Regions from separate parts of the Pseudomonas sp. NA-150 genome, predicted to be linked through region 1. Evidence: predicted binding sites of a transcription regulator. Region 1 holds the regulator's gene; the other holds the start of a gene.
The links. The regulator sigma-54, encoded in region 1, starts transcription at its own class of promoters, with help from an activator protein. The targets are predictions, from matches to a motif close to ANTGGCATNNANNTTGCTNT.
Positions count from the first base shown of each region.

Region 2: a site for sigma-54 is predicted at 6,802-6,821, ahead of glnA (glutamate--ammonia ligase). Genes of this name have one in related genera too.

Region 1 covers NZ_CP172305.1:712,624-728,194, reverse strand. Annotated here, with positions in the region: gene hisD (histidinol dehydrogenase) at 1-82, opposite strand, end outside; gene hisG (ATP phosphoribosyltransferase) at 214-849, opposite strand; gene murA (UDP-N-acetylglucosamine 1-carboxyvinyltransferase) at 939-2,204, opposite strand; gene ACF0H7_RS03540 (BolA family protein) at 2,227-2,466, opposite strand; gene ACF0H7_RS03535 (lipid asymmetry maintenance protein MlaB) at 2,578-2,886, opposite strand; gene ACF0H7_RS03530 (phospholipid-binding protein MlaC) at 2,883-3,536, opposite strand; gene mlaD (outer membrane lipid asymmetry maintenance protein MlaD) at 3,548-4,015, opposite strand; gene mlaE (lipid asymmetry maintenance ABC transporter permease subunit MlaE) at 4,015-4,809, opposite strand; gene ACF0H7_RS03515 (ATP-binding cassette domain-containing protein) at 4,809-5,618, opposite strand; gene ACF0H7_RS03510 (KpsF/GutQ family sugar-phosphate isomerase) at 5,926-6,900, shown strand; gene kdsC (3-deoxy-manno-octulosonate-8-phosphatase KdsC) at 6,900-7,433, shown strand; gene lptC (LPS export ABC transporter periplasmic protein LptC) at 7,443-8,015, shown strand; gene lptA (lipopolysaccharide transport periplasmic protein LptA) at 8,002-8,544, shown strand; gene lptB (LPS export ABC transporter ATP-binding protein) at 8,544-9,269, shown strand; gene ACF0H7_RS03485 (RNA polymerase factor sigma-54) at 9,457-10,947, shown strand; gene hpf (ribosome hibernation-promoting factor, HPF/YfiA family) at 11,062-11,370, shown strand; gene ptsN (PTS IIA-like nitrogen regulatory protein PtsN) at 11,383-11,847, shown strand; gene rapZ (RNase adapter RapZ) at 11,850-12,707, shown strand; gene ACF0H7_RS03465 (HPr family phosphocarrier protein) at 12,724-12,996, shown strand; gene ACF0H7_RS03460 (ZIP family metal transporter) at 13,008-13,895, opposite strand; gene ACF0H7_RS03455 (superoxide dismutase) at 13,924-14,535, opposite strand; gene ACF0H7_RS03450 (hypothetical protein) at 14,537-14,983, opposite strand; gene pmbA (metalloprotease PmbA) at 15,293-15,571, opposite strand, start outside.
Region 2 covers NZ_CP172305.1:6,566,751-6,582,321, forward strand. Annotated here, with positions in the region: gene ACF0H7_RS30580 (DUF2868 domain-containing protein) at 1-444, shown strand, start outside; gene ACF0H7_RS30585 (GTPase/DUF3482 domain-containing protein) at 437-1,801, shown strand; gene ACF0H7_RS30590 (phosphonate degradation HD-domain oxygenase) at 1,909-2,475, opposite strand; gene ACF0H7_RS30595 (YkgJ family cysteine cluster protein) at 2,639-3,073, shown strand; gene typA (translational GTPase TypA) at 3,171-4,991, opposite strand; gene thiI (tRNA uracil 4-sulfurtransferase ThiI) at 5,133-6,587, opposite strand; gene glnA (glutamate--ammonia ligase) at 6,920-8,326, shown strand; gene ACF0H7_RS30615 (chorismate mutase) at 8,477-9,034, shown strand; gene ACF0H7_RS30620 (DUF4124 domain-containing protein) at 9,170-9,688, shown strand; gene ACF0H7_RS30625 (DUF4124 domain-containing protein) at 9,672-10,325, shown strand; gene glnL (nitrogen regulation protein NR(II)) at 10,617-11,702, shown strand; gene ntrC (nitrogen regulation protein NR(I)) at 11,699-13,135, shown strand; gene ppx (exopolyphosphatase) at 13,328-14,830, shown strand; gene ppk1 (polyphosphate kinase 1) at 14,817-15,571, opposite strand, start outside.

The DNA.
Region 1 (15,571 bases):
CCCAGCTCAGCAGATGATCCAGATGATGTGCGAAATCCGGGTCAGCAGCGTTGAGTCGGCGTATTGCAGTGGACGTGGTCATAGCGAGGGCCTCGATGATTGGCTATTTACTCAGGTGCCGCGTGGCTAAGCTACCAAGCCATCCGCGCGGGCACCTGAGAAATTTGGCTATGACACGGATAGCTGGGCGCAACTCAAGGTCGCGCGGGAGGACTAGCCGCGGTGTCGCGACTCGACTGCTTGACGCAGTGTATCGATCAGCGCCTGGATACGCGCGTGTTGCATCTTCATCGACGCCTTGTTCACCACCAGACGTGAACTGATAGTTGCAATCAGTTCCTGGGGTTCAAGGCCGTTGGCACGCAGCGTATTGCCGGTGTCGACAACGTCGATGATTTTGTCGGCCAGGCCGATCAGCGGTGCGAGTTCCATCGAGCCATACAGCTTGATGATATCGACCTGACGGCCCTGCTCGGCGTAATAACGCTTGGCGACGTTGACGAATTTGGTCGCAACGCGCAGACGGCCTTTAGGCTCGACGGCACCGATGGCGCCCGCAGTCATCAAACGGCACTTGGCAATTTGTAGGTCCAGCGGCTCATACAGGCCCTGGCCACTGTATTCCATCAACACATCTTTACCCGCGACACCCAGATCGGCAGCGCCGTGTTCGACGTAGGTCGGCACATCGGTCGCGCGCACAATCAGCAGGCGCACATCGGCCTGAGTCGTGGGGATGATCAGCTTGCGGCTCTTGTCCGGATTCTCGGTCGGCACAATGCCTGCTTCAGCGAGAAGCGGCAGCGTGTCGTCAAGGATACGGCCCTTGGACAGTGCGATGGTTAACATGGGAAACGTAAGTCCTTGGCAATCGGGCACATCCCTGTGCCCTACGTGTCCCGGGCACATCAGCCCGGAACATTAGCGTTCAAAACGTACTAGCCCGGAACGCGACGGATCTTGGCGCCCAGCATCTGCAGTTTTTCTTCGATGCACTCATAACCACGATCGATGTGGTAGATGCGATCGATCAAGGTGTCACCTTCGGCAACCAGCGCCGAGATCACCAGGCTGGCCGAAGCACGCAGGTCGGTGGCCATGACTGGCGCGCCTTTGAGCGTCTCTACGCCGGTGACAACCGCAGTGTTGCCTTCCACCAGGATGTGCGCGCCCATGCGGTGCATTTCATACACGTGCATGAAACGGTTTTCAAAGATGGTTTCGATGACTGCACCGGTGCCTTCACCGATGGCATTGAGCGAGATGAACTGCGCCTGCATGTCGGTCGGGAACGCCGGGTATGGAGCCGTGCGCACGTTGACCGCCTTCGGCCGCTTGCCGTGCATGTTCAGCTCGATCCAGTCTTTGCCGGTAGTGATTTCAGCGCCGGCTTCCTGAAGCTTGAGCAACACCGCTTCGAGGATGGTTGGATCGGTGTCCTTGAGCTTGACGCGACCACCGGTGGCTGCAGCAGCTACCAGGTAGGTGCCGGTCTCGATACGGTCGGGCATGACTTTGTAAGTCGCGCCGTGCAGACGTTTAACGCCATCGATGGTGATGGTGTCGGTGCCGGCGCCGGTGATGTTCGCACCCATGGCAATCAGGCAGTTGGCCAGGTCGACCACTTCAGGCTCACGGGCAGCGTTTTGCAAAACGCTACGGCCGTTGGCCAGGCTGGCTGCCATCATGATGTTCTCGGTACCAGTCACGCTGACGGTATCGAAGAAGAAGTTCGCACCACGCAGGCCGCCTTCTGGCGCCTTGGCCTTGATGTAGCCGCCTTCGACGTCAATGGTCGCGCCCATGGCTTCAAGACCACGGATGTGCAGGTCTACCGGACGCGAACCAATGGCGCAACCGCCAGGCAGAGCAACTTCGGCGTAACCGAAACGGGCAACCATCGGACCTAATACCAGGATCGACGCGCGCATGGTTTTCACCAGCTCGTACGGTGCGACCAAGGTCTTGATGGTACGTGCGTCGATTTCAACGCTCAGCTTTTCGTCGATCACAGGCTCGATGCCCATGCGCCCGAACAGCTCGATCATCGTGGTGATGTCGTGCAGGTGCGGCAGGTTGCAGACCGTTACCGGCCCATCGGCCAGCAAGGTTGCAGCCAGAATCGGCAGGGCAGAGTTCTTTGCCCCGGAGATGCGGATTTCGCCATCAAGACGAACGCCGCCAGTAATAATCAGTTTATCCATAAGAGTCTCGACGCCAATTGGCTCAGGTGCGCTCGGCCCATGCAGCGCGGCTGAAAAATTTCATGGTGACCGCATGGATGCTGCCATCGGCGATCCAGGGGTTCAAATGGGCATAGATCTGCTGCTGACGCTTGACTGGGCTAAGTGTAGCCAGTTCGTCACTGATCACGTTCAGCTGAAAATTGCAGCCTTCGCCTTCAACTTCTACCTGGGTTTCTGGCAGCTTTCCTTCAAGGAAGCTTTTAACTTCTACGGCCTGCATGCTTAACCTCAATCGGCGCCCTACGCGCGCGGGTCGGCCATCATACAAAAAAAGCGCCCTCCCTGCGAACCCCGGATAGCGAGACTCAGACGGAAAGCGCTTTTCTGATGGTTATTGATGTTGGTCCAGCAACTCGGTCAAGCCGGAGACCTGAGCGATTTCGCGCATGTCATCCGGCAGCGACTGAACGCTGACGATCTTCCCGGCCACCTTGGCATCACGCATGAACGCGAGCAGCAACGACAGACCCACACTGCTGGACTTCTGTACCTCGGAGCAGTCCAGAATCACGGCCGGAGCAGCGCTGGCCTTGATCAAATCCTGACCTTGCTTGCGCAAGGCCGGACCGGTGCGGTAGTCGAGCACACCACTCAGGAACAATTCACCTGCGGCGCCAAGACGTACGGCTGCCTCACTCATTGGGCTTGTTTCTCGGCAGCTTTATCCGCTGTGTCCTTGGCTTTGGCGACTTCGCCAGCCCAGCCATTGATGGTCTTGTCGAGATCGTTGCCGTTCTGCTGCATGGCGTCAGCGAACTGATCACGGAACAACTTGCCGATGTTGATACCGTTGATGATCACGTTGCGCACTTTCCACTCGCCACCGACCTTCTCGAGGGTGTACTGCACAGGGTAAACCGCGCCGCCGTTACCTTTCACGCTCATATCAACGCTGGTACGGTCGCCGCTTTCATCCTTGGGCGCAGCCACGGTAATGCCCTGGTTGTTGTATTCCAGCAGCGCATTGCCATAGAACTGAATCAAGCTGCGTTTGAAGTTTTCCTGGAAGGTCTTCATCTGCTGCGGCGTAGCCTTGGCCGAATACTTGACGGTCATGATGCTTTTCGAGATGCCGTCAGCGTCGATCACCGGACCGACAATACCGTTCAAGGCATCGTAGAAGGCGCTTGGATCAGCTTTGTACTTCGCCTTGTTGGCGGCCAGATCGGCCAACAGTTGCTTGGTCGTACCGTCAACAATGTCATGAGCCGACTGGCCCGGAGCAGCGTTGACCAACATAGGAAGCGCAGCCAACAAGATCAGCAGGCCGCGGCGCAAGGTGGAGAACATGGAGATATTCCTCATTTGGCGTCTTTACTCACAGTATTAAGCAGGAATTTGCCGATCAGGTCTTCCAGTACCAGCGCAGACTGGGTGTCATGGATCGTGCTGCCATCCTTGAGCACAGTTTCATCACCGCCCACGCTGATACCGATGTATTTCTCGCCCAACAGACCGGCGGTGAGGATCGACGCAGTGGAGTCAGTCGGCATGTTGTTAACCTGCTTTTGAACCTCCATCGTCACCCGACCGGTAAATTTGTCGCGATCCAGATCGATAGCTGTGACCTTGCCGATGGCCACACCAGCCATGGTCACCTTGGCTCTGACAGTCAAACCGGCGATATTGTCGAAGTAAGCGTAAATTTTATAGCTGTCATTGGTCGAACTCACGGTCAGACCACTGACCCGCAAGGCCAACAAGATCAAAGCCAGGATCCCGGCCAGCAGGAACAGGCCGACACCGGTTTCCAGGGAGCGGTTTTGCATCAGAAGTCTCCAAACATCAAGGCGGTCAAAATAAAGTCCAGGCCCAATATGGCCAGCGAGGCATACACCACGGTTTTCGTCGTGGCGCGACTGATCCCTTCTGAGGTGGGCTCACAATCGTACCCCTGGAACACGGCAATCCAGGTCACTACAAAAGCAAAGATAACGCTTTTAATTACACCATTGAGCACGTCGTTGTTGAAGGACACGCTGCTTTGCATGTTCGCCCAAAACGAGCCTTCGTAAACGCCCAGCCAGTCGATGGCGACCCATGAACCGCACCAGATGCCCACTACGCTGAAAATCATGGTCAGCAATGGCAACGAGATAAAGCCGGCCCACAAGCGCGGCGCGATGATGTACTTGAGCGGGTCGACGCCAATCATTTCCAGGCTGGAAAGTTGCTCGGTGGACTTCATGTTGCCAATTTCTGCGGTCAATGCCGAACCGGCACGACCCGCGAACAGCAACGCCGCCACCACAGGCCCCAATTCACGCAACAGAGTCAAGGCTACCAACTGGCCGACCGCCTGCTCCGAACCGTACTTGGTCAGAATACTGAATCCCTGCAGCGACAGCACCATGCCGATGAACCCGCCCGAGACGACAATGATCAGCAGGGACATGACACCGACCGAATACAACTGCCGAACCAGCAATTGAAAACCACCACCAATGCCGCGACCGGCCAAGGCGTGAAGCAGAAACAGCGCCGAGCGCCCCAATGCCGCAACAATGTCGAGTGCAGAGCGCCCGAACAGGTTGATACGGCCCAGTATTGTCTTTCTGCGCATCAGCGCTTCCCCAAAAGATCTTTGCGATAATCCGGTGCCGGATAATGGAATGGAACGGGGCCATCCGGCTCACCGGTCATAAATTGGTGAATGCGCGGATTATCCGAATTCATCAGCTCGGCCGGCGTGCCATGCCCGAGGACCTGCCCATCGCCGACGACGTAGAGGTAGTCGGCAATACTCGCGGTTTCGGCCAGGTCATGGGAGACCACGACACTGGTGATCCCGAGGGCATCGTTGAGCAGGCGAATAAGACGTACCAGCACCCCCATTGCAATCGGGTCCTGACCTACGAACGGTTCGTCGTACATGAGGATCTGCGGATCGAGGGCGATGGCTCGAGCCAGTGCCACGCGCCGCTTCATGCCACCAGACAGCTCATCGGGCATCAATTCAACGGCACCGCGCAATCCGACCGCCTGCAACTTGAGCAGGACGATGTCGCGAATCATGTCTTCAGGCAGCTTGGTGTGAACCCGCAACGGGAAGGCAACGTTTTCGAAGACGTCGAGGTCCGTGAACAGCGCACCGCTCTGAAACAGAACACCCATCCGCTTGCGGGCGTCGAACAGATCGCTGCGCGACAGCTTCGGCAGATTCTGACCGTTGACCCAGACTTCACCCTTGTCCGGACGCAGTTGTGCGCCCATCAAACGCAGCAAAGTAGTCTTGCCACTGCCGGAAGGTCCCATGATGCCGGTGACCTTGCCTCGCGGAATGTGAATATCGACATTATTGAAGATGCTGCGCGTACCGCGCTTGAAGGAAACACCCTTCAGCTCGACCGCGTAGGCGTTATCGGCGCTCATCTAAACTCCTGGCTATGCAGCCTCACTCTCCTGCGCCGAGTCCATGACGCAAGACATGCACTGGCTAGGTGGGCCGAACTGGCGGCGAACTATACCACCGCAAGCGCACCTGGCCCATGCAATGAAGCGTTTTTCCTGCAAACGAGCAGTAGGTAATTGGCACAATTGACTACAGCGAAAGACGCAGCGACAAGCCTCTGCCGTCAATTGAACCCCCTTAAGCAAGAAAGACCGACGATCAAGCGTGAGGGAATTGACCATTACCGCTATAATCGCCGCCTTTTCACCAGGCTAACTGATTTCTGACATGAGCCAATCCAGCGACCTGATCCAAACAGCACAGCGCACCATTCGCCTCGAAATAGAAGCCGTAGAAGGCTTGCTGACCCGCATCGATGCGGATTTCGTGCGTGCCTGCGAGATGATTCTGGCCGGCAAGGGACGCGTTGTAGTGGTTGGCATGGGGAAATCCGGGCATATCGGCAACAAGATTGCTGCCACCCTGGCCAGCACCGGTACTACTGCATTCTTTGTCCACCCAGCCGAAGCGAGCCATGGCGACATGGGCATGATCACTTCCGACGACATCATCCTGGCGATTTCCAACTCAGGCTCGACTGCTGAAATCGTGACCCTGCTGCCGCTGATCAAGCGCCTGGGCATCAAGATGATCAGTCTGACCGGCAATCCGGACTCAGCGATGGCCAAGGCCGCCGAGGTCAATCTGAACGTGCACGTCGAGCAGGAAGCCTGCCCGCTGAACCTGGCGCCGACTTCGTCGACCACCGCCGCGCTGGTCATGGGCGATGCCCTGGCAGTGGCGCTGCTTGAAGCGCGCGGCTTCACCGCCGAAGACTTCGCTTTCTCGCATCCCGGCGGCGCCCTGGGCCGTCGCTTGCTGCTCAAGGTCGAGCACGTCATGCACACTGGCGACGACTTGCCAAAGGTCCTGCGTGGCACCTTGCTGCGCGACTCGCTGATGGAAATGACTCGCAAGGGCCTGGGCATGACCGCCATCACCGAAGCCGACGGGCGTCTTGCCGGGATCTTCACCGACGGTGATTTGCGCCGCACGCTGGACCGCAACATCGACATTCGCAAGGCGACCATCGACGAAGTGATGACCGTCCACGGCAAGACCGCCCGCCCCGAGATGCTCGCGGCCGAGGCACTGAAAATCATGGAAGACAACAAGATTGGCGCACTGATCGTGGTGGACGAAAACGACCACCCCATCGGCGCCTTCAACCTGCAGGATCTTCTGCGCGCAGGGGTTATGTAATGAGCGAAGCGACCACCGATCTGCTGCAACGCGGCAAGAACATCAAGCTGGCGATTTTCGACGTCGACGGCGTGTTGACCGACGGCCGCCTGTACTTCCTCGAAGACGGCAGCGAGTTCAAGACCTTCAACACCCTCGACGGCCAGGGTATCAAGATGCTGATTGCATCCGGCGTGCGCACCGCAATCATCAGCGGCCGCAAGACTCCCGTGGTCGAACGCCGCGCGAAGAACCTGGGCATTCATCATTTGTATCAAGGTCGCGAAGATAAATTGGTGGTTCTCGACGAACTCCTCGCTGAACTCAACCTAAGCTATGAACAAGTCGCCTATCTGGGTGACGATCTGCCAGACTTGCCGGTCATTCGGCGCGTAGGCCTGGGCATGGCAGTCGCGAATGCCGCCAGTTTCGTTCGGCAACATGCCGATGGCATTACCCAGGCGCGCGGCGGTGAAGGCGCGGCCCGTGAATTCTGCGAGCTGATCCTGACCGCCCAAGGCAGTCTTGAAGCGGCCCACGCCGCCTACCTATAGAAGTTATTTATGCTGAGCAAAACAATTCGCAGGTTTTTGTTTCTGGGCGTGATCGCGGGGCTGGTAGCTGCCGCAGGCTACTGGAACATCAACCCTGAAACCTTTCTCGAGAAGAAGGCGGCACAGATTGACGCGGGCACGATCGACTTTTATGCGATCAATGCCCACAGCCGCCAGTTTCTTCCTGACGGCAAGCTGCAATACGACATGACAGCCGACAAAGTCGAGCACCTGCAGGTGTCCGACGTCACCCTGCTGACCATGCCGGACCTGAACATGTTTCGCGGTGCCGCTTACCCGTGGCACGTCCAGAGCCTGAAGGGCGAGGTTTCGCCAGGCGGCGATCATGTCGAACTGATCGACCAGGTTCGCATTGCCCGCACAGACGAAAAAAACCGCACGACCATCATTACCAGCAGCCGAATGACCGTATTCCCACAGAAGCAATATGCGCAGACCGAGCAAGCCGTTAGAATCGACGGTTTCGGCGGTGTATCTACCGGCACGGGCATGAAAGCGTATTTGAACGACGGCAGGATGAACCTGCTGTCCAAAGTAAGAGGACTGTATGAGGCTCGTTAAAACCCTCCCTTTTTTGCTCGGCCTGGGCACAGCACTGGGAAGCGTGAGCGCATGGGCTCTGCCGACGGATCGCGATCAGCCTATCCATATCCAGTCTGACGACGCGCAGCTTGATGACAAACAAGGCATTGCCACTTACAAAGGCAACGTCATCATCACGCAGGGCACGCTGAAGATCACCGGCAACACGGTGACCATCACCCGTCTGCCTACCGGCGAAATCAACGTATTCACTGCTGTTGGCAACCTGGCGTACTACGAACAGAAGCCGGAACTGAACAAGCCGATCGTGCAGGCATGGGGCGTGACCATCCAGTACTTTGCCACCCAGGATAAAATCGTCCTGATTGACAGAGCCAAGGTCGTCAATGATGGCAACACGTCGGAAGGCGAGAAAATCATCTATGACACCGTGAAGCAGATCGTCAACGCCGGGCGCGCCAACGGCGCCAAAGTAACCGCCCCGCGCCCACGGATCGACATGGTTATCCAGCCGAAAAGCAAACCCGACGCGCAGAAGGCTCCTTAATGGCAACGCTGAAAGCCCAGCATCTGGCTAAAAGCTATAAGGGCCGTCAGGTCGTTCGTGATGTCAGCCTGTCCATCGAAAGTGGGCAGATCGTTGGTCTTCTGGGGCCAAACGGCGCCGGCAAGACCACGTGTTTCTACATGATCGTCGGCCTGGTACGCGCCGATCAGGGCCGCGTATTGATCGATGACCTCGACGTCAGCCATCAGCCCATGCACGGCCGCGCACGCTCCGGTATCGGCTATCTGCCGCAGGAAGCGTCGATTTTCCGCAAGCTCTCGGTGGCCGACAACATCATGGCCATCCTCGAGACCCGTAAGGAACTCGACCGCGCCGCACGTCGCAAGGAGCTGGAAAGCCTGCTGCAGGAATTCCACATCAGCCACATTCGCGACAACCTGGGCATGAGCCTGTCCGGTGGTGAGCGCCGCCGGGTAGAAATCGCCCGCGCCCTGGCCACATCGCCCAAGTTCATTCTGCTCGATGAACCGTTTGCCGGCGTCGACCCGATCTCGGTCGGCGATATCAAACAGATCATCCACCACTTGAAAGCCAAGGGCATCGGCGTTCTGATCACGGACCACAACGTTCGTGAGACGCTGGATATCTGTGAAACCGCGTACATCGTCAACGACGGGCAACTGATCGCTGAGGGTGATGCGGAGACAATTCTGGCCAACCAACTGGTTAAAGAGGTTTACCTCGGCCATGAGTTCCGCCTGTAAGTTCTGCGGTGTTTCGCTCTTCATAGGCGACGGACACTAGGGTGCGGTGGTTGGCAAGTATATTAATTGTCACCACACCCTAGGCAAACACTTAGGTTTCAGGCATATAATTTGCTTAAGTTGGCGCTCCGGCGCCCTGTAGTGGATGGCGCATGTGCGCCGGCGAATAAGGTGTTTAGCCCCTGCCATGAAACCATCGCTAGTCCTGAGAATGGGCCAGCAGCTGACGATGACACCGCAGCTGCAACAGGCCATCCGTCTACTCCAACTGTCGACCCTGGACCTTCAACAAGAGATCCAGGAAGCGTTGGAATCCAATCCTATGCTCGAGCGCCAGGAAGAAGGCGACGACTTCGATAACGCCGACCCGCTGGCCGACAACATCGAGAAACCCAATCCTGATGTCCAGGAACCGACGTACCAGGAAGCTGCCCCCACGGTAGACAACCTGGAAGACGGCGAGTGGAACGAGCGCATTCCTAGCGAGCTGCCCGTCGACACCGCCTGGGAAGACGTCTACCAGACCAGCGCCAGCAGCCTGCCCAGCAACGATGATGACGAGTGGGACTTCACCACCCGTACCTCGGTCGGTGAAAGCCTGCAAAGCCATCTGCTGTGGCAACTGAACCTGGCCCCGATGTCCGACACCGATCGTCTGATTGCCGTGACCCTGATCGATTGCATCAACAATCAGGGCTACCTTGACGAGTCGCTCGAGGAAATCCTCGATGCCTTCGATCCGGAGATGGATGTCGAGCTAGATGAAATCGAAGCGGTCCTGCATCGAATTCAACAATTCGAGCCGGCCGGTATCGGTGCCCGCAACCTCAGCGAATGCCTGCTGCTGCAACTGCGCCAGATGCCGTTGAAAACCCGCTGGCTGGCCGAAGCACAGCGCCTGGTGACCGACTTCATCGATTTGCTGGGCAGCCGTGACTACGCGCAGCTGATGCGGCGCATGAAGCTCAAGGAAGACGAACTGCGCCAGGTGATTGAACTGGTACAGAGCCTCAACCCGCGTCCGGGTTCGCAGATCGAGTCCACCGAAGCCGAGTACGTCGTGCCCGACGTTATCGTGCGCAAGGACAACGAACGCTGGCTGGTCGAACTCAATCAAGAGTCCGTGCCGCGCCTGCGGGTCAATCCGCAGTACGCCGGCTTCGTCCGCCGCGCCGACACCAGCGCCGACAACACCTTCATGCGCAATCAGCTGCAGGAAGCCCGTTGGTTCATCAAGAGCCTGCAAAGCCGCAACGAAACGCTGATGAAAGTCGCCACGCAAATCGTCGAGCATCAACGTGGCTTCCTTGAGTACGGCGACGAAGCGATGAAACCGTTGGTCCTGCACGACATCGCGGAAGCGGTTGGCATGCACGAGTCGACGATTTCCCGCGTTACCACGCAGAAATTCATGCACACCCCGCGTGGCATTTATGAGCTGAAGTACTTCTTCTCCAGCCACGTCAGCACCTCCGAGGGCGGTGAATGCTCGTCCACGGCGATACGCGCAATCATCAAAAAACTGGTTGCGGCGGAAAATCAGAAAAAGCCGTTGAGTGACAGCAAGATCGCTGGTTTACTGGAGGCACAAGGCATTCAAGTAGCCCGTCGCACAGTCGCCAAATACCGCGAATCACTTGGGATCGCGCCTTCGAGCGAGCGCAAGCGATTGATGTGACGCCCAAGCCAGTCTGAGATTCGCTTACAGACCGGTCAGGCTAAGAGCCACAGCGTTCCAGTGGCAGGCATTCCAGCCTGCCTCTTTATGCACTGGCAACGAAGGAGAAGCTGTATGCAAGTCAACATCAGTGGACACCAGCTTGAAGTGACAAAGCCCATGCGCGAATACATTGAGGCCAAACTCAAGAAACTCGAAGGGCACTTTGACAAGATTACCAATGTGCAAGTGACCATGGCGGTCGAGAAGCTGAAACAGAAGATCGAAGCCACACTGCATATCCACGGTGGAGAGGTGGTCGCCAACGCCGAACATGACGACATGTACGCAGCCATCGACCTCCTGACTGACAAGCTCGACCGACAATTGCTCAAGCATAAGGAAAAGCAGCAAAGCATCCTCAAGGGTGCGACAGCTCGCTAACACCCCCTACTCATGATTCGACTTGAAAACATCCTGACCCCTGGCCGTTCACTCGTGAACGTGCCGGGTGGCAGTAAAAAACGCGCGCTCGAGACGATTGCCAATGTGATCGTCCGCGAAGTGCCCGAACTGTTTGAGCAAGATGTTTACGAGAGCCTGATCGCTCGTGAAAAACTTGGCTCGACCGGCTTTGGCAATGGCATCGCCATTCCTCATTGCCGCCTGAAAGGTTGCAGCCAGCCGATCAGCGCCCTGGTTCACCTGGATCACCCCATAGAATATGACGCCATCGATGGCGCGCCCGTGGATTTGCTGTTCGTCCTGCTCGTCCCCGAAGCCGCCACCGATGCACACCTGGAATTGCTGCGGCAGATTGCAGGCATGCTCGACCGCAAGGATGTGCGTGACAAGCTGCGCAGTGCAGCCAGCAATGAAGCCCTGTATCAAGTTGTCCTGGACATACAGAGCGGTCACTAATCATGCGCATGATTATCGTCAGTGGTAGATCGGGTTCCGGCAAGAGCACCGCGCTCGATGTGCTGGAGGACAGTGGCTTTTACTGCATCGATAATCTGCCGGCCGGTTTGTTGCCCGAATTGGCCGAGCGCGCGCTGATCCATACCGAACTGGCTCAACCCCAGGTTGCCGTCTCTATCGACGCGCGCAACCTGCCGAGCCACTTGTCGCGCTTCCCGCAATTGCTGGAAGAAGTCCGCAGCCGCCACATTCAATGCGATGTGCTGTATCTGGACGCCGACGAAGAAACCCTGCTTAAACGCTTCTCGGAAACCCGTCGTCGCCACCCATTGAGCACACCTGAGCGCTCGCTGGCTGAAGCGATACGTGACGAGAGCACCCTGCTCGGCCCGATCATTGACCTGGCCGACCTGAAGATCAACACCACCCAGCTGAACCTTTATCAGTTGCGCGACATGATCAAACTGCGCCTGCTCAACACCCCGGAACCGGGAACGGCGTTTCTGATCGAGTCATTTGGCTTCAAGCGCGGCATGCCGGTGGATGCCGACCTGGTATTCGACGTGCGCTGCCTGCCGAACCCTTATTGGAAGCCCGAGCTGCGCGAACAATCCGGCCTCGATCAACCGGTGGCGGATTATCTGGCTGCCCAGCCGGATGTCGAAGAGATGTTTCAGGACATCTTTACCTACTTGAACAAGTGGTTGCCGCGCTTCGCCGCCAGCAACCGCGCCTACGTCACCATTGCCATTGGCTGCACTGGCGGGCATCACCGTTCTGTCTACCTGACCGAACGCCTGGGCCGCGTCCTGCAACAATCCCTCAAGAACGTTCAGGTTCGCCACCGCGACCTCAACTGAAAGGATCTTCATCGCGATGCCTGTTCGTCAAATCACCATCATCAACAAGCTCGGCCTCCATGCCCGTGCCGCCGCCAAATTCGTCGGCGTCGCCGGCAGATTCCCCTGCCAGATCCGCGTCGGTCGCAGCCCTGAAAGCATGGTCGATGGCAAAAGCATCATGGCCGTGATGATGCTGGCCGCCGGCAAAGGCACTGACATCCACCTGTCTACCGAAGGCGAAGAAGACCAGGCCGCACTGGAAGGCCTGATCGAGTTGATCAATAACCGTTTTGATGAGGGCGAGTAATTCGCCCGGTTTTACACCAACGCCGTATCCATCACCATCATCAAACAAAACCCGGACAGCAACCCAAGGCTGGCGATCTTTTCGTGACCGTTACGCCGGGATTCCGGGATGATTTCGTGGGTCACCACCAGCAACATCGCACCCGCCGCGAGGGCCAGTCCCAGCGGTAGCAGTAATTCGGCAATGGCCACCAGCCAGGCGCAAAGCAAGGCGAATATCGGTTCTACCAGACCTGAGGCGGCGCCAATCAGGAAAGCCTTGAAGCGCGACATTCCCGCCCCGGCCAATACCAATGCGATGACCAACCCTTCCGGTACGTCCTGCAAGGCGATGCCCATGGCAAGGCTGTCGGCATCGGCCAAACCGCCGCCGGCCGAAACGCCTATCGCCATCCCTTCCGGGATGTTGTGCGCAATGATTGCGATGACGAACAGCCAGATCCGCGGCGCAATCGCCGGGCGCTCGGAGGCACCCGATAAGCGCCCGCCACGGGAAACCTGGTGATCGACCACAAACAAACCCAACGCACCCAGCAGGATGCCGAAACTGACCAGAGCGCCCGTGCCCCATTGGGAGAAACCCAGCCCTTGCGCGGCCTGCAGCCCCGGCACGATCAATGAGAACGCCGTAGCCGCCAGCATCACACCGGCACCGAACCCCAGCAGACCATCACCGACCATGATCGGCATACGCCGGATCACCAGCACCGGCAATGCGCCCAACGCAGTCCCTAACGCACACACCGCCCCGCCCTGCAGCGCGCGAAGCAGGTGCGGTTCCAGGCTCAACCAAGCCAGCCCCTGAGCCACCAGCAACGCTGTACCCGCCAGCGTCAGCAACGAACCCCACGCCAGACGAAACAACCGCCCGCTGCTGACCGCCAGTATTTCCGTACGCATAATCGGCCTTAATTGTTGTTTTTAGAGATCAGGCAACAGCCGCGTGATAGCGCCGAGCGACTTCGTTCCAGTCGATGACGTTGTAGAACGCGTTGATGTATTCCGGACGGCGGTTCTGGTAGCGCAGGTAATAGGCGTGTTCCCAAACATCCAGCCCAAGGATCGGCGTATTGCCATGCATCAGCGGGCTGTCCTGGTTGCCGCTGCTTTCGACCACCAGCTTTTTCTCCGGCGTAACGCTCAGCCAGGCCCAGCCGCTGCCGAAACGGGTCAGCGCGGCTTTGGTGAACGCATCTTTGAAGCTGTCGATACCGCCCAACTGAGCGTCAATGGCGTGCGCCAGATCACCTTGCGGCAACCCGCCTGCCCCGGGCGCCATCACGGTCCAGAACAGCGAATGGTTGGCATGCCCCCCGCCCTGATTGATCACCGCGGGTTGCAGCTTCTCCGGTAACTGACGAACGTTGGCCACCAGTTTCTCGATGGGCCATTGCGCCCACTGGGTGCCCTCGACAGCGGCGTTGAGGTTATTGATGTAGGTTTGATGATGCTTGGTGTAGTGAATCTCCATGGTCTGCGTGTCGATGTGCGGTTCCAGGGCATCGTAGGCATACGGCAAGGCAGGCAGGGTAAACGGCATCTCAATGTACTCCGTAGAAATGGCCGGTGATGGCCGCCGCATCGCGCTGCAAGGCAATGCCACTGTTGAGCAAGCGATGGGTGCGAGGGTATTCGCCGTATTCGCTGATGAACCCCAACAACTCGGCGTAGGTTTTATTGCTCTGGCGCAGCGCCGATTGACGCAGCGTCGGTGCCATTCGCGGGTCCTGCATGACCTGCAACAATCGCTGGTGGATTGCGCACAGATACTCCGCGCTCTCTTCCGGCTGGTGCAAATGCAGGTGAAGGTCGGCAAGGTTGTGGTGGGAAATTACACAGGCAGCCACTGCCTCGTCGGTATCGGGCCAACGCTCGAACAGCACTTGCGCCAAGGCAAGTGCTTGCAAATACAGCTCTCGAGCATCGATGTACTCGCCAAGGTTGAAGCAGCGATTCGCTCGTTCGATGGTGCGTTTCCAGAGTTCCATAGCGCGCCTCCAGAGGCAGTGGCCAGCCTGGGTCAGATCCCGCCGGCAGCGATTTTTCGGGGTCGAGCAACACTTGCAGTCGGTTGCGTTACAAATCGATAACGCAGCTCAAATCTTAATGATATTCATTATTAATTGATATTGAGAACCAAAACAACCCCGACGTTGGCCAAAGAGTGTTTTGCGAGAAATCCGAGGAGAGGGTGAAGGCGGGGATTTGTAGGAGCTGGCTTGCCTGCGATGCCGACGACGCGGTGTATCAGAAACACCGCGATCGCGGGCAAGCCCGCTCCTACAGAGGGTGGGCTTTTAGCTGCCGGCTACGGTCATGCGCTCGATGAGTACCGAGCCGGTGCGGATGTTGCTGCGCAGTTCCAGGTCGTTACCGACCGCGACGATCTGCTTGAACATGTCGCGCAGGTTGCCGGCGATGGTCACTTCCTGCACCGGGAACTGGATTTCGCCATTCTCGACCCAGAAACCTGCCGCGCCACGGGAGTAATCGCCCGTCACCATGTTCAAGCCACTGCCCATCAATTCAGTGACCAGCAAACCACGGCCCATGCGTCGCAACAATGCTGCCTGGTC
Region 2 (15,571 bases), 1.1 Mb from region 1:
GGAGTCAGCGACGCTGCGCCGGATCACTGGGATGACGTTCAGGCCGGCGGTGCCGCGACCGATAGCGAAGGTGCAGTGCTGGTCGCCATCGAGCTGGATGACCAGCGACCCTGGCCGCCTCATCTGTCGAAAACAGTGATGGACGCCGGTATCCTCGACAGCCGCGAATCGCGCCAGAAACTGCTTGATCAACTGACTCGCTTTCCACCTGCTCGCCTGGCCATCGCCTGCGATCCGCGCCGCTCGCCAGACCGTGGCAGCCTCGCGCTGATTGCCGAACTGGCCCGTTGCGCCGGCGCCGCGCGAATCTGGTTGCTGCAAGCACCCTCCGGTCAGGCGCTGGACTCGGAGCGGTTGGGTGACTGGCACTCCGCGCTGCAAAAACTGGGCATCCCCTATGCCGACAGTGCGCCACTCATGTGGCTGGAGACCGGTCATGACTAAAGCCCTGAAACTGGCGGTCGTCGGGCATACCAACGTCGGCAAGACGTCGCTGCTGCGCACCCTGACCCGGGATGTCGGTTTTGGCGAAGTCTCGCATCGCCCCAGCACTACGCGACATGTGGAAGGCGCACGGCTCTCGGTGGATGGCGAGCCGTTGCTCGAACTCTATGACACCCCGGGACTGGAAGATGCCATCGCCCTGCTCGACTATCTGGAACGTCTGGATCGCCCCGGCGAACGCCTTGATGGCCCGGCTCGCCTGGCGCGTTTTCTTGATGGCAGCGAAGCACGGCAGCGATTTGAGCAAGAAGCCAAAGTGCTGCGCCAACTGCTGGCTTCGGACGCTGGCCTTTATGTGATCGACGCCCGCGAACCGGTCTTGGCCAAGTACCGCGACGAACTGGCGGTGCTGGCCAGCTGCGGCAAACCGCTGTTGCCGGTGTTGAATTTCGTCAGCAGCGCCGAGCATCGCGAAGCGGATTGGCGCGAGGCGCTGGCACGCCTGGGGCTGCATGCGCTGGTGCGTTTCGACAGCGTCGCGCCTCCGGAAGATGGCGAACGACGCCTCTACGAAAGCCTGGCCTTGCTGCTGGAAGGCGCGCGCGATCAACTGGAGCGCTTGATTGCAGATCAGCAGGCGCAACGCGTGGTTCGGCAACACAGTGCCGCGCGATTGATCGCTGAACTATTGCTGGATTGCGCGGCATGCCGTCGCAGCGTGGCCAGCGAGTCTGGCGAGGCGCAGTTGGCCATCGACGACCTGCGTAGCGCCGTTCGCCAACGCGAGCAACGTTGCGTCGAAGCGCTGCTCAAACTGTTTGCCTTCCGCCGTGAAGACGCCGCCGCGACTGATCTGCCGTTACTGGATGGGCGTTGGGGTGACGATCTGTTCAACCCGGAAACCCTCAAGCTGCTCGGAGTGCGCGTGGGCAGTGGGATTGCCGCAGGGGCGGCAGCCGGGGCCGGGGTCGATTTATTGGTCGGCGGCATCACACTCGGGGCCGCCGCGCTGGTGGGTGCGATTGCCGGTGGCGCGTTGCAAACCGCGCGCAGCTATGGCGGACGCCTACTCGGCAAACTCAAGGGCAAGCGTGAGCTGACAGTGGATGACGCAGTGTTGCGCCTGCTCGCCTTGCGTCAGCGCCAATTGCTGCAAGCCCTGAACGTGCGCGGTCATGCGGCGATGGACAGCATTAAGCTGACTACGCCTCAAGACAAGACCTGGCGCGAAGGCAAACTCCCCGACGCGTTGCACAAGGCTCGGGCGCATCCGCAATGGTCTTCACTGAATCCGCAGGCGAAGTTGAGCCAGGCGGAAAGGCAGGAGCAAATCGAATCGCTCGCCAAACACCTGTAGGAGCTGCCGCAGGCTGCGATAAGGTCCGCAGGACCTTCAAAAGATCAATCGCCACGACTGGTTCCCGGCCGATCGCAGCCTTCGGCAGCTCCTACATTTGCTTTCCGTCACTCAGGGATCAACAGCTTCAACGCCTTGCGCTTGAGCAGTTCCAGATCAATCACCGGCACATGCATCTCCTTTGCCCATTCGTCCCACTGACGCATGCGCAAGCTGACCTTGCACAGCGGGTCCAGCTCAAAGGCGTCGGCCTCGGCGGGGGTCATCACTCCGCCCTGGTACTCCAGGGTACGGCGGCTGGCATCGCTGAGTTGCTCGTAGTACCCAGGCTGCCGAAGCGTCAGATAACGCTTGGCCTGAACGTGGTACTCCACCAGCTTGGCGACACGCTCACTGAAACCGCACGTGCGCAGGTAGTCGGCACCCACGCGCTCGTGGCTCATCACGCCGTAGCCGCCCATGTGCTGAGCATCCGGATCGTGCCCGCAAATGTGGCCGATATCGTGGAAAAAGGCGGCCAACACCACCTCATCATCGTAGTTTTCCGCCATCGCCAATTGCGCCGACTGCGACATGTGCTCAATCTGCGACACCGGCTCGCCGATGTATTCGGTGTTGCCGTGGGCCTGATACAAGGCAAAAACCTCGGCCACTACCTGCTCTGCGTTGTGCATGTTCCACTTCCGCTATTTAAAGAAGGACATGCTGCCGAGGCCATGCGAACACCTGATGACAATTGGCTAAAAAACAACCGATAGTCGTATTGGTAATTTTTGCTTACGCGAAATCCGTCAGCCCCGGTATGATCGCGCGCCCGATACACCCGGAATTGAACAGATGAAATCCAACTTGATCGCCGCCGCAGAACTCGACCGAGTCGACACCTGGGCCAAATACTCCGCCAACATGTGCGGCGGCTGCGTGTCCAGTTGCTGCACCTTGCCTGTGGAAGTGAAGGTCAAAGACTTGATCCGCATCGGGTTGGTCGATGAGTTCGAGCGTGGCGATCCAGAGAAGAACATCGCCAAACGCCTGCAAAAAGAAGGCATCGTCGAGCGTTACAACCAGAAAACCGGTATTTTTACCCTGCAGCGCATGAGCAACAATGATTGCCTGTACCTGGATCGCAAGAGCCGGTTCTGCACCATCTACGACAAGCGTCCGGACACCTGCCGCAACCATCCGAAAGTCGGGCCGCGTCCAGGGTACTGCGCGTATGTGCCGAAGGCCGAAGTGCGCAAGCCGCCTGAAGAGAAAGTCTTTATTTTCTGATGCGACCAAAATACAGGGTTTGTTGTATTTCCTTCAGACAAACAAAAACGCCCCCGACCTTGCGGTCGGGGGCGTTTTTTTATGCGTTACAACTTAATCAGTTGCCGCTTTTCTTGGCAGCGCGGGTACGCTCGCTTTCGCCAAGAATTTTCTTACGCAGGCGGATCGACTTTGGAGTCACTTCGCAGAGTTCGTCTTCTTGTACGAATTCCAGCGCTTGTTCCAGAGTGAAACGGATAGGCGGAACCAGAGCGATGGTTTCGTCTTTACCGGAAGCACGCATGTTGTCGAGCTTCTTGCCTTTGGTTGGGTTGACGCCCAGGTCGTTGTCGCGGCTGTTGATGCCGACGATTTGACCTTCGTACACGTCTTCACCGTGACCCAGGAACAGCTTGCCACGCGCTTGCAGAGTTTCCAGCGAGTAGGTCAGAGCCTTACCGGTAGCAACCGACACCAGCACGCCGTTCTGACGACCGGACATATCGCCGGACTTCATCACGTCGTAACGGTCGAAGATCGAGGTCAGGATGCCTGCACCGGAGGTCAGGGTCAGGAACTCGTTACGGAAACCGATCAAGCCGCGAGCCGGGATGTTGTATTCAAGGCGCACACGGCCCTTGCCATCCGGAACCATGTTGGTCAGGTCGCCTTTACGGATACCGATCTGTTCCATGATCGAGCCTTGCGACTCTTCTGGCAGGTCGATGGTGACGTTTTCGTACGGTTCGTGCTTAACGCCGTCAACCATACGAATGATCACTTCAGGACGACCAACACCCATTTCGAAGCCTTCGCGACGCATGGTTTCGATCAGTACCGAGAGGTGCAGCTCACCACGGCCAGAGACTTTGAACTTGTCGGCGGTATCGCCTTCTTCAACGCGCAGAGCAACGTTGAACAGCAGTTCTTTGTCCAGACGTTCCTTGATGTTACGGCTGGTGACGAACTTGCCTTCTTTACCGCAGAAAGGCGAGTCGTTTACCTGGAAGGTCATGGAAACGGTTGGTTCGTCAACGGTCAGCGGCTTCATCGCTTCGACGTTCAGTGGGTCGCACAGAGTGTCGGAGATGAACAGCTGGTCGAAGCCGCTGATGCAGACGATGTCGCCGGCAGCTGCTTCATCAACGTCGATACGGTGCAGACCGTGGTGACCCATCAGCTTGAGGATACGACCGTTACGCTTCTTGCCGTCAACGTCGATAGCCACAACCGGAGTGTTTGGCTTGACGCGACCACGAGCGATACGGCCAACGCCGATAACACCCAGGAAGCTGTTGTAGTCCAGTGCCGAGATTTGCATCTGGAACGGACCGTCGCGGTCGACTTTCGGCGCTGGTACGTTGTCGACGATCGACTGGTACAGCGGGGTCATGTCTTCAGCCATGTCGGTGTGTTCCAGACCGGCAATGCCGTTCAGGGCCGAGGCGTAGACCACTTTGAAGTCCAGCTGTTCTTCGGTAGCACCCAGGTTGTCGAACAGGTCGAAGATCTGATCCAGAACCCAATCCGGACGCGCGCCTGGACGGTCAACCTTGTTGATGACCACGATTGGACGCAGGCCGGCTTCGAAAGCCTTCTTGGTCACGAAACGGGTTTGCGGCATAGGGCCGTCTTGAGCGTCAACCAGCAGCAGAACGGAGTCAACCATCGACATCACGCGCTCTACTTCACCACCGAAGTCAGCGTGGCCCGGGGTGTCTACGATGTTGATGTGGTAGCCATTCCAGTTGATCGCGGTGTTCTTCGCGAGAATGGTAATACCGCGCTCTTTCTCCTGGTCGTTGGAGTCCATCACGCGCTCGTCGTTGAGCTCGTTGCGCTCCAGAGTGCCGGATTGGCGCAAGAGTTTGTCTACCAGGGTGGTCTTACCATGGTCAACGTGAGCAATGATGGCGATGTTGCGTAGATTTTCGATCACTTGTGTATCTCGATCAGAGGATTCGGTCAGCTGACTAATTGTAGGCAGCTATTAACAGTAGAGTCGGCGAAAGCCATGACGGCTTGACGACTGGCGTCGGGGGGCCGGTGACGCAGGCCACAGGCAAACAGCCCCGGGCACTTAGCTCGGTCGATAAACGCGCACATTGGCATGCCCCTCACTGAGCAAATGGTGAGCATGCAGGCGACTCATCACGCCTTTGTCGCAATACAACAGGTACTGGCGAGCCTCATCCAGTTCCTTGAAGCGGCTGTTCAGTGCATAGAACGGCAGCGTCTGTATTTCAATGCCAGGCAACTCCAGCGGTTCGTCATGCTGAGCATCCGGGTGACGGATGTCGATGATGACCTGACCGGCCAGTGCTTCACTGACTTCCTCGATTTCAATGTCCTGGCCCAATTCGTCGATCACGCGATCGATCGGTACCAGCTTGGCACGCTCGAGCGCTCGCTCGAGAATCGCCATATCAAACTGCTGTTCTTCATACTCCACGCGGTTGCGCTTGGCGTGGGTCTTGGGGTTGACCGAGATCACCCCGCAATACTCAGGCATGTGGCGGGCAAATTCTGCGCTGCCGATTTCAGTGGCCTGATCGATGATGTCCTGCTTGTGGCTGGCGATCAGCGGGCGCAGTACCAGCTTGTCGGTGGCCGAGTCGATCAGCGACAGGTTAGGCAGCGTCTGGCTGGAAACCTGGGAGATCGCCTCACCCGTCACCAGCACATCGATGTCGAGTCGTTCGGCGATATTTGTCGCCGCGCGCAACATCATACGCTTCAACACTACACCCATATGACTGTTATCGACTTTTTCGAGAATTTCTCCCAAAACTTCTTCAAACGGGACGCTAACAAACAGCACGCGTTGCGAGCTGCCGTACTTCTTCCACAGGAAGTGAGCGACTTCCATCACCCCCAATTCGTGGGCGCGGCCGCCGAGATTGAAGAAGCAGAAGTGGCTCATAAGCCCACGGCGCATGATCTGGTAAGCGGCCACGGTGGAATCGAAACCACCCGACATCAATACCAGGGTCTGCTCCAGCGAACCGAGCGGGTAACCGCCGATGCTGTTGTGCTGGCTGTGAATCACGAACAACCGTTGGTCGCGAATTTCCATGCGCACTTCGATTTCGGGTGCTTTCAGGGAAATACCCGCCGCGCCACACTGCTGGCGAAGCTGGCTGCCAACGTATTTTTCGACGTCCATCGAGCTGAAACTGTGTTTGCCGGCACGCTTGCAACGCACCGAGAACACTTTGCCGGTCAGCTCGCTGCCGTAGTGTTGCTTGCACTTGGCGACGATGTCATCCATGTCGCCGAGCGGGTATTCATCGACCTGCAGGAAATGCGCGATGCCCGGCATGCAACTCAGGCGCTCGGTCATCTCTTGCAAGGCTTTCGGCTCGCTGACCCGGGTCTCGACCTCGAGATTGTCCCACACGCCATCCACCACCAACGCCGGGTCCAGATCACGGAGCACGACACGGATGTTCTTGGCCAACTGGCGGATGAATTTCTTGCGCACCGGCCGGCTTTTGATAGTGATTTCGGGAAAGACTTTTACGATTAGTTTCATGTAAACAGCGCGCGAGGTGCCAGCCGAAAAAGAGGGGGCGGAATTATAGCGGAAATTGCTCAAGGTTTAACCAATTATCGTACGAGCAATATTCATCGCACCAAAATCGAACACGCCCACAATTTAAAGCCCCATATCGGTGCATGCGTTTCTTTTTTTCCCAGCTTAAATGCCTCGTACGCCTGAATTTTCGGCAAAAAACCCATCTCAGGGCACTGGCATGCAATTTGCTCCCTTGTGAGGCAGGTTGCCTTGGCAGATATTCGCGCCCGGCATCACCCAAATTCTAAGGGCCAAACCACTACCTGGCCCGAAGCCACCCGGAGGACACTATGTCGAAGTCGGTTCAACTCATCAAAGATCATGACGTCAAGTGGATTGATCTGCGCTTCACTGATACTAAAGGCACGCAGCACCACGTGACCATGCCGGCGCGCGATGCGCTGGACGAAGAATTCTTTGAAATTGGCAAAATGTTCGACGGCTCCTCTATTGCTGGCTGGAAAGGCATCGAAGCGTCGGACATGATCCTGATGCCAGACGACAGCACTGCCGTCCTCGATCCGTTCACCGAAGAACCAACCCTGATCCTGGTTTGCGACATCATCGAACCTTCGACCATGCAAGGCTATGACCGCGACCCACGCGCCATCGCTCACCGTGCCGAGGAATACCTGAAGTCCACTGGTATCGGCGACACCGTTTTCGTTGGTCCAGAGCCAGAGTTCTTCATCTTCGACGAAGTGAAGTTCAAGTCTGACATCTCCGGCTCCATGTTCAAGATCTACTCGGAGCAAGGTTCGTGGATGTCCGACCAGGACGTCGAAGGCGGCAACAAAGGCCACCGTCCAGGTGTGAAAGGCGGTTACTTCCCGGTTCCTCCGTTCGACCACGACCACGAAATCCGTACCTCCATGTGTAATGCCATGGAAGAAATGGGTCTGGTCATCGAAGTTCACCACCACGAAGTGGCGACTGCCGGTCAGAACGAAATCGGTGTGAAGTTCAACACCCTGGTTAAAAAGGCTGACGAAGTTCAGACCCTGAAGTACTGCGTACACAACGTGGCTGATGCCTACGGCCGTACCGCTACCTTCATGCCTAAGCCGCTTTACGGCGATAACGGTTCGGGTATGCACGTTCACCTGTCCATCGCTAAAGATGGCAAGAACACCTTCGCTGGCGAAGGCTATGCCGGCCTGTCCGACACTGCCCTGTTCTTCATCGGCGGTATCATCAAGCACGGTAAGGCACTGAACGGTTTCACCAACCCGTCGACCAACTCCTACAAGCGTCTGGTCCCAGGTTTCGAAGCTCCGGTAATGCTGGCCTACTCGGCTCGTAACCGTTCCGCTTCGATCCGTATTCCTTACGTGTCGAGCCCTAAAGCTCGCCGTATCGAAGCGCGCTTCCCGGATCCAGCAGCTAACCCGTACCTGGGCTTCGCTGCACTGTTGATGGCTGGCCTGGACGGCATCCAGAACAAGATCCACCCTGGCGACGCAGCTGACAAAAACCTGTACGACCTGCCGCCTGAAGAGGCGAAAGAGATCCCACAAGTTTGCGGCAGCCTGAAAGAAGCCCTGGAAGAGCTGGACAAAGGTCGTGCATTCCTGACCAAAGGCGGCGTTTTCAGCGACGATTTCATCGACGCGTACATCGCTCTGAAAAGCGAAGAAGAAATCAAAGTACGTACCTTCGTACACCCACTGGAATACGAGCTGTACTACAGCTGCTAATCCAGTCGCGCCTGCGCAAGCGGCGTAACAAGAGGCCTCCTTCGGGAGGCCTTTTTTATGTCGGGTGTTTTTTTACAATCCAGCACTGGCGCAGGGCATCGCTTGTGGCGTTAACTCGGCGCCTTAGCATTTCTCGTCAGAGATCCACCCATGTCCAGACTTCAGCGGCTTTTACCTCTTTTAGCCATCGTCCTCAGCGCCAGCGCTGCAGCGGCACAGGCTCCCGCATCACTGGCACCACTGATCGCAAGCATCAACGAGCGCCTGACCATCGCCGATCAGGTTGCCCTGACCAAATGGGACAGCGGCAAACCGATCCAGGACAGCGCGCGGGAACAGCAAGTCATCGGCAACGCCGCCAAGCTGGCGCCGAACTTCGGCCTCGATAACGACGACGTCAGTCAGTTCCTGGCGGCACAAATCGAAGCCAATAAACTGGTGCAGTACGCGCTGTTGGCCAAATGGCATGCATCGGGAAGTGCGCCAAAAACGGCGAGGCCCGACCTGGTCAATCAGATCCGCCCACAGCTCGATGAGCTCCAAATGCGCTTGTTGAAAAACTATGCCGATTTCACGCCCTATCGCGCGTACCCGTCTTGTGCGAGTTGGCTGACGAAGGCGGTCAAACATTCTGGCAAAGACCCGATCCATCAAATGGCTCTAATCCGGGCAACGGGCGAACTGTGCATCGCCAAACCGCAGGCTTAGTGTTCTATGCTGAATTGAACTGTAGGAGCCAACTTGTTGGCGAGCGGCTTGATTCGGTATGTCAGGCATACCGCCTCGCGAACAAGTTCGCTCCTACAGATGATTCGTGTTAACCCCCACACCACCGGAGCCTTCATGCGTCGAAGCCTTATCTATCTGCTGCTATTGACCGCCTTGCCCGCCACCGCGCAGATTTATAAATACACCGACGCCAATGGCAACACAGCCTTCAGCAGCCAGCCACCCAATGGCGAACCCAGCGAGACCGTGGAGTTGCCGCCGCTCAACAGCGTGGACAGCAAAAAGCCAATCGCACCACCCGCCCCCACCAGCACTCAGCAGAGCCAACCACAGGGCGCGTACAGCCTTCTGGAGCTCGGCGAGCTGCCGACCGAAGAAGCGTTGCGCGCCAATAACGGCACCTTCACCGTCGGCGTGCAGATTCAACCGCGCCTTCTGCCGGGACAGCTCTTGCAATTGGTGGTCGATGGCACCGCTTACGGCCAGCCGAGCAACGTGCCGAGGTTGCAGGTGGTGAACCTTGATCGCGGCGAACACAGTCTCGCGGTTCGGGTGGTCGCGGGTGAAACGGTCATTCAGCAAAGCTCAACCCTTACAGTAACGGTGCAGCGAGTCCATGTCGGTAAACCTTGAATCCCCGCTTCGCACCCTACTGGTGAAAGGACTGCTGGTGTGCCTGCTGCTGATTAGCGGGTCGGCGTCGGCCGAGGTCTACAGCTACGTCGATGCCCAGGGCAATCGCGTGTTCACCGACCGACCGCACAGTGGCGCCAAGCGCGTGGAAATCCTGCCCAGCAACAGCATGAATCAGCCTACGACTAAAACCGTCGCCAAGGCCAAGCCGCCGATAGCCAAACCCGGCCCGCTGTTTCACTACGATCTGTTGCGGATTCTGGTGCCCGAGCCGGACGCCACTATCCGCAATATCGCTGGAGACCTGATCGTCAGCATCAACAGCGATCCTGTCCTGCAAAACGCCCACAGCTATCGCCTGTTGCTGGACGGTAAACCCTTCGGTGAGCCCGGCCGCAGCCCGGTGTTTCCGCTGACCAATATTGATCGCGGCACCCACCAACTGGCCGTCGAGATTCTCGATGAATCAGGGCGTATGCTGGAACGCACGCCCACTCAGGACTTTCATATGCTGCGCATTAGCCTGGCGCAGAAACGACTGGCGCAACCCTGTACTGAAGAAGATTACGGGGTCAGGCCCGAATGTCCTCTGGCAGACAAGCCAAAAGATCCGATCGGCATCTTTCACTTCTTTTGACGCCTGAACGACAACGCTCACTATTGGTGCAGTAATTTTTCCCTGAATTGGCCGGATAGCCCATTTTGGTTCAAAAAATCTCGAGCAACGCCACATCAGGTAGCGTCTCGTCCAAAAAAAGCCCGATTTTGCAGGTTTAGCGCTTCTTTTCGGAGCCTTGGTTTGGTTTTTGCAGATTCAGTCCATCTGCACCGTATCAGCGGCTTAGCCAAGGCTGGCAAAGACCACCCCGGACCTGCGATCCAGGTCCCGATCAGGGTTGCAATGTGCCAAAAGAGGTCAACTACGTTTATGACTATCAGTGACGCGCTGCACCGGCTGTTACTCGACAACCTGACCACTGCCACCATTCTGCTCAATGCCGACCTGCGCCTTGAATACATGAACCCGGCAGCCGAAATGCTGCTGGCGATCAGCGGCCAGCGCAGTCACGGGCAATTCATCAGCGAGCTGTTCACTGAATCCGTCGAAGCGCTGAATTCCCTGCGTCAGGCCGTGGAGCAAGCGCATCCGTTCACCAAGCGCGAAGCCATGCTTACGGCGCTGACCGGGCAGACACTGACCGTCGATTACGCCGTAACGCCGATCCTCAGCCAGGGCAACACCATGCTGCTGCTGGAGGTTCATCCGCGTGATCGCTTGCTGCGCATCACCAAGGAAGAAGCCCAGCTGTCCAAGCAGGAAACCACCAAGATGCTGGTGCGCGGTCTGGCCCACGAGATCAAGAACCCGCTTGGCGGGATTCGCGGCGCCGCTCAACTGCTGGCACGTGAACTGCCCGAGGAAAGCCTCAAGGACTACACCAACGTCATCATCGAAGAGGCCGACCGCCTGCGTAACCTGGTCGACCGCATGCTTGGCTCGAACAAACTGCCCATCCTGGCCATGACCAACGTGCATGAAGTGCTCGAACGCGTGTGCAGCCTGGTGGAAGCTGAAAGCCAAGGCTGCATTACCCTGGTGCGCGATTACGACCCAAGCATTCCCGATGTGCTGATCGACCGCGAGCAAATGATCCAGGCCGTGCTCAATATCGTGCGCAACGCGATGCAAGCCATCAGCGGCCAGAACGAATTGCGCCTGGGCCGGATCAGCCTGCGCACCCGCGCCATGCGTCAGTTCACCATCGGTCATGTTCGCCATCGTCTGGTGAGCAAGATCGAAATCATCGACAACGGCCCGGGCATCCCGGCCGATCTTCAAGAAACCATCTTTTATCCCATGGTCAGCGGTCGCCCGGACGGAACCGGACTTGGCCTTGCGATAACCCAGAACATCATTAGTCAGCACCAAGGGCTGATCGAGTGTGACAGCCATCCCGGCCATACCACGTTCTCGATCTTCTTGCCGCTGGAACAAGGAGCAGCGTCGTCATGAGCCGTAGTGAAACTGTCTGGATCGTCGATGACGACCGTTCCATCCGCTGGGTGCTGGAAAAAGCCTTGCAACAAGAAGGCATGACCACCCAGAGCTTCGACAGCGCCGATGGCGTTATGAGCCGCCTGGCTCGCCAGCAGCCTGACGTGATCATCTCCGACATCCGCATGCCCGGCACCAGTGGCCTGGACTTGCTGGCGCGCATCCGCGAGCAACACCCGCGCCTGCCAGTGATCATCATGACCGCGCACTCCGACCTGGACAGCGCCGTGGCGTCGTATCAAGGCGGTGCGTTTGAATACCTGCCCAAGCCGTTCGATGTCGACGAGGCGGTTTCGCTGGTCAAGCGTGCCAACCTGCACGCTCAAGAACAGCAAGGGATGGAAGCCCCGCCGGCCCTGACCCGCACCCCGGAAATCATCGGCGAAGCGCCGGCGATGCAGGAAGTGTTTCGCGCCATCGGACGCTTGAGCCACTCCAACATCACCGTGCTGATCAACGGCGAGTCGGGCACCGGTAAAGAATTGGTCGCCCACGCCCTGCACCGCCACAGTCCGCGCGCGGCTTCGCCGTTCATTGCGCTGAACATGGCGGCGATTCCCAAGGACTTGATGGAATCCGAGCTGTTCGGCCATGAAAAAGGCGCCTTTACCGGCGCGGCCAACCTGCGGCGCGGGCGTTTCGAACAGGCCGACGGCGGCACGTTGTTCCTCGACGAAATCGGTGACATGCCGGCCGACACCCAAACGCGCCTGCTGCGGGTATTGGCTGACGGCGAGTTCTACCGTGTCGGTGGGCATACGCCGGTCAAGGTCGACGTGCGAATCATCGCTGCGACTCACCAGAATCTGGAAACCCTGGTTCAGGCCGGCAAATTCCGTGAGGACTTGTTCCACCGTCTGAACGTGATCCGCATTCATATTCCACGGATGTCCGACCGTCGCGAAGACATTCCGACCCTGGCCAAGCACTTCCTGGCTCGCGCTGCGCAGGAGTTGGCGGTCGAGCCGAAGCTGCTCAAAGCCGAAACCGAGGAATACCTCAAACACCTGCCATGGCCGGGTAACGTGCGTCAGCTGGAGAACACCTGCCGCTGGATCACCGTGATGGCGTCCGGTCGTGAAGTGCATATCAGCGACCTTCCGCCTGAACTGCTGAGCCTGCCGCACGACGCGGCGCCGGTGACCAACTGGGAACAAGCCCTGCGTCAATGGGCCGACCAGGCACTGGCACGCGGTCAATCCAGCCTGCTGGACAGCGCGGTACCGACGTTCGAACGGATCATGATCGAAACCGCCCTCAAACACACCGCCGGCCGCCGTCGCGACGCCGCTGTGTTGCTGGGCTGGGGCCGCAACACTTTGACCCGCAAGATCAAGGAACTGGGCATGAAGATCGATGGCGGGGATGACGACGAGGGGGATGAGGGCTGACACATTCCTGTAGGAGCGGGCTTGTTGGATCGCCGCACCACCGCGATCCGCTTGACGCAGTGAATCAGGCATTCCGCCATCGCGGGCAAGCCCGCTCCTACAGCGGTATCAAGGCCATCCCTTACGCTTCGCGTTGGCGGCGGAGATGGTTCGTGGCACGATGACAAGGTTATCGACTGAGACTCTTTGATCATGCCGCAATCCCCAGCCAAGAATCTGTCCCTGATCGCCGCCATCGACTTGGGCTCCAACAGCTTCCACATGGTCGTTGCCAAAGCCAATCTTGGCGAAATCCGCATTCTGGAGCGGCTCGGCGAGAAGGTTCAGCTGGCGGCCGGGATCACCGAAGAGCGCCAGCTGACTGAAGAGTCCATGCAGCGCGGGCTCGACTGCCTCAAGCGCTTTGCCCAACTGATCAATGGTATGGAGCCTGGCGCGGTACGCATCGTCGGCACCAACGCCCTGCGTGAAGCACGCAATCGTAACGAGTTTATTCGCCGTGCCGAAGAAATCCTCGGCCATCCGGTGGAAGTGATTTCCGGCCGTGAAGAAGCGCGCCTGATCTACCTTGGCGTTTCCCACACACTGGCCGACACCCCCGGCAAGCGTCTGGTGACCGACATCGGCGGCGGCAGTACCGAATTCATCATTGGCCAGCGCTTCGAACCACTGCTGCGCGAAAGCCTGCAGATGGGCTGCGTCAGCTTCACCCAACGCTACTTCAAAGACGGCAAGATCACTCCGGCTCGTTACGCCCAGGCCTATACCGCTGCGCGCCTGGAAATCATGAGCATCGAGCACGCGCTGCATCGCCTGACCTGGGATGAAGCCATCGGTTCGTCCGGGACCATTCGCGCCATTGGCCTGGCCCTCAAGGCAGGCGGTCACGGCTCCGGCGAGGTCAACGCCGAAGGTCTGGCGTGGCTCAAGCGCAAGCTGATCAAACTGGGTGACGTGGAGAAAATCGATTTTGACGGCATCAAGCCTGACCGTCGGGCAATCTTCCCGGCCGGGCTGGCGATTCTCGAGGCGATCTTCGATTCGCTGGAGCTGGCCCGCATGGACCACTGTGAAGGCGCGCTGCGCGAAGGCGTGCTGTATGACCTGATGGGCCGCCATCATCACGAAGACGTCCGTGAACGCACTCTGAGCTCGCTGATGGAGCGTTACCACGTCGACGTGGAACAAGCTGCCCGTGTCGAGCGAAAAGCCCTGCACGCGCTTGAGCAGGTCGCTGCGGCCTGGGACCTGGAAGACGATCTGTATCGCGAGCTGCTGAGCTGGGGCGCGAAGGTCCACGAGGTGGGTCTGGACATCGCTCACTATCAGTACCACAAGCACGGTGCTTACCTGATCGAGCACTCGGACCTGGCCGGTTTCTCCCGCGAAGACCAGCAAATGCTGGCGCTGCTGGTGCGTGGCCACCGGCGCAATATTCCCAAGGACAAGTTCGCCGAGTTTGGCGGTGAAGGCATCAAGCTGATTCGCCTGTGCGTGTTGCTGCGCTTTGCGATTCTGTTCCACCACATTCGCGGCACCCAAGAGATGCCGCAAGTGGTGCTGTACGCCAACGGCCAGAACCTGGACGTGCTGTTCCCGGATGGCTGGCTGGAAAACAACCAGCTGACTCAGGCCGACTTCGCGCTTGAAGCGGAGTGGCTGACCCGAGTCAATATCGTCCTCAGCGTACGCTGAGCAGCGGGTTGCTCAGGCGCTCGAGCAGGGTTGCCTGAGCGCTGCGCGGGTTCTGGTTGCCGGTCGGCGTGCTGCGCGTGTAGCGGCCGTCCGAGTGCAGGATCCAGGCGTGGGTGTTGTCCGTCAGGTAACTTTCCAGCTCCTTCTTGACCCGCAGAATCAACTTTTTGCCCTCGACCGGGAAGCAGGTCTCGACGCGCTTGTCGAGGTTGCGCTCCATCCAGTCGGCGCTGGACAGGAACATCTGTTCCTCGCCGCCATTAAGGAAGTAGAACACCCGCGTGTGCTCCAGGAAGCGGCCGATGATCGAGCGCACGTGGATGTTGTGCGAAACACCGGCAATCCCCGGTCGCAGGCAGCACATGCCACGCACCACCAGGTCAATACGAACCCCGGACTGGCTGGCCTTGTACAGCGCGCGGATAATCTTCGGATCGGTCAGCGAGTTGAACTTGGCGATGATGTGCGCCGGCTTGCCCTCGATCGCGAACTGCATCTCGCGGGCGATCATGTCGAGCATGCCTTTCTTCAGGGTGAACGGCGCGTGCAGCAACTTCTTCATGCGCAACGTCTTACCCATGCCGATCAACTGACTGAACAGTTTGCCGACGTCTTCGCACAAGGCATCGTCGGAGGTCAGCAGGCTGTAGTCGGTATACAGGCGAGCGTTGCCGGCATGATAGTTACCGGTGCCCAAGTGCGCGTAACGCACGATCTCGCCCGCTTCACGACGCAGGATCA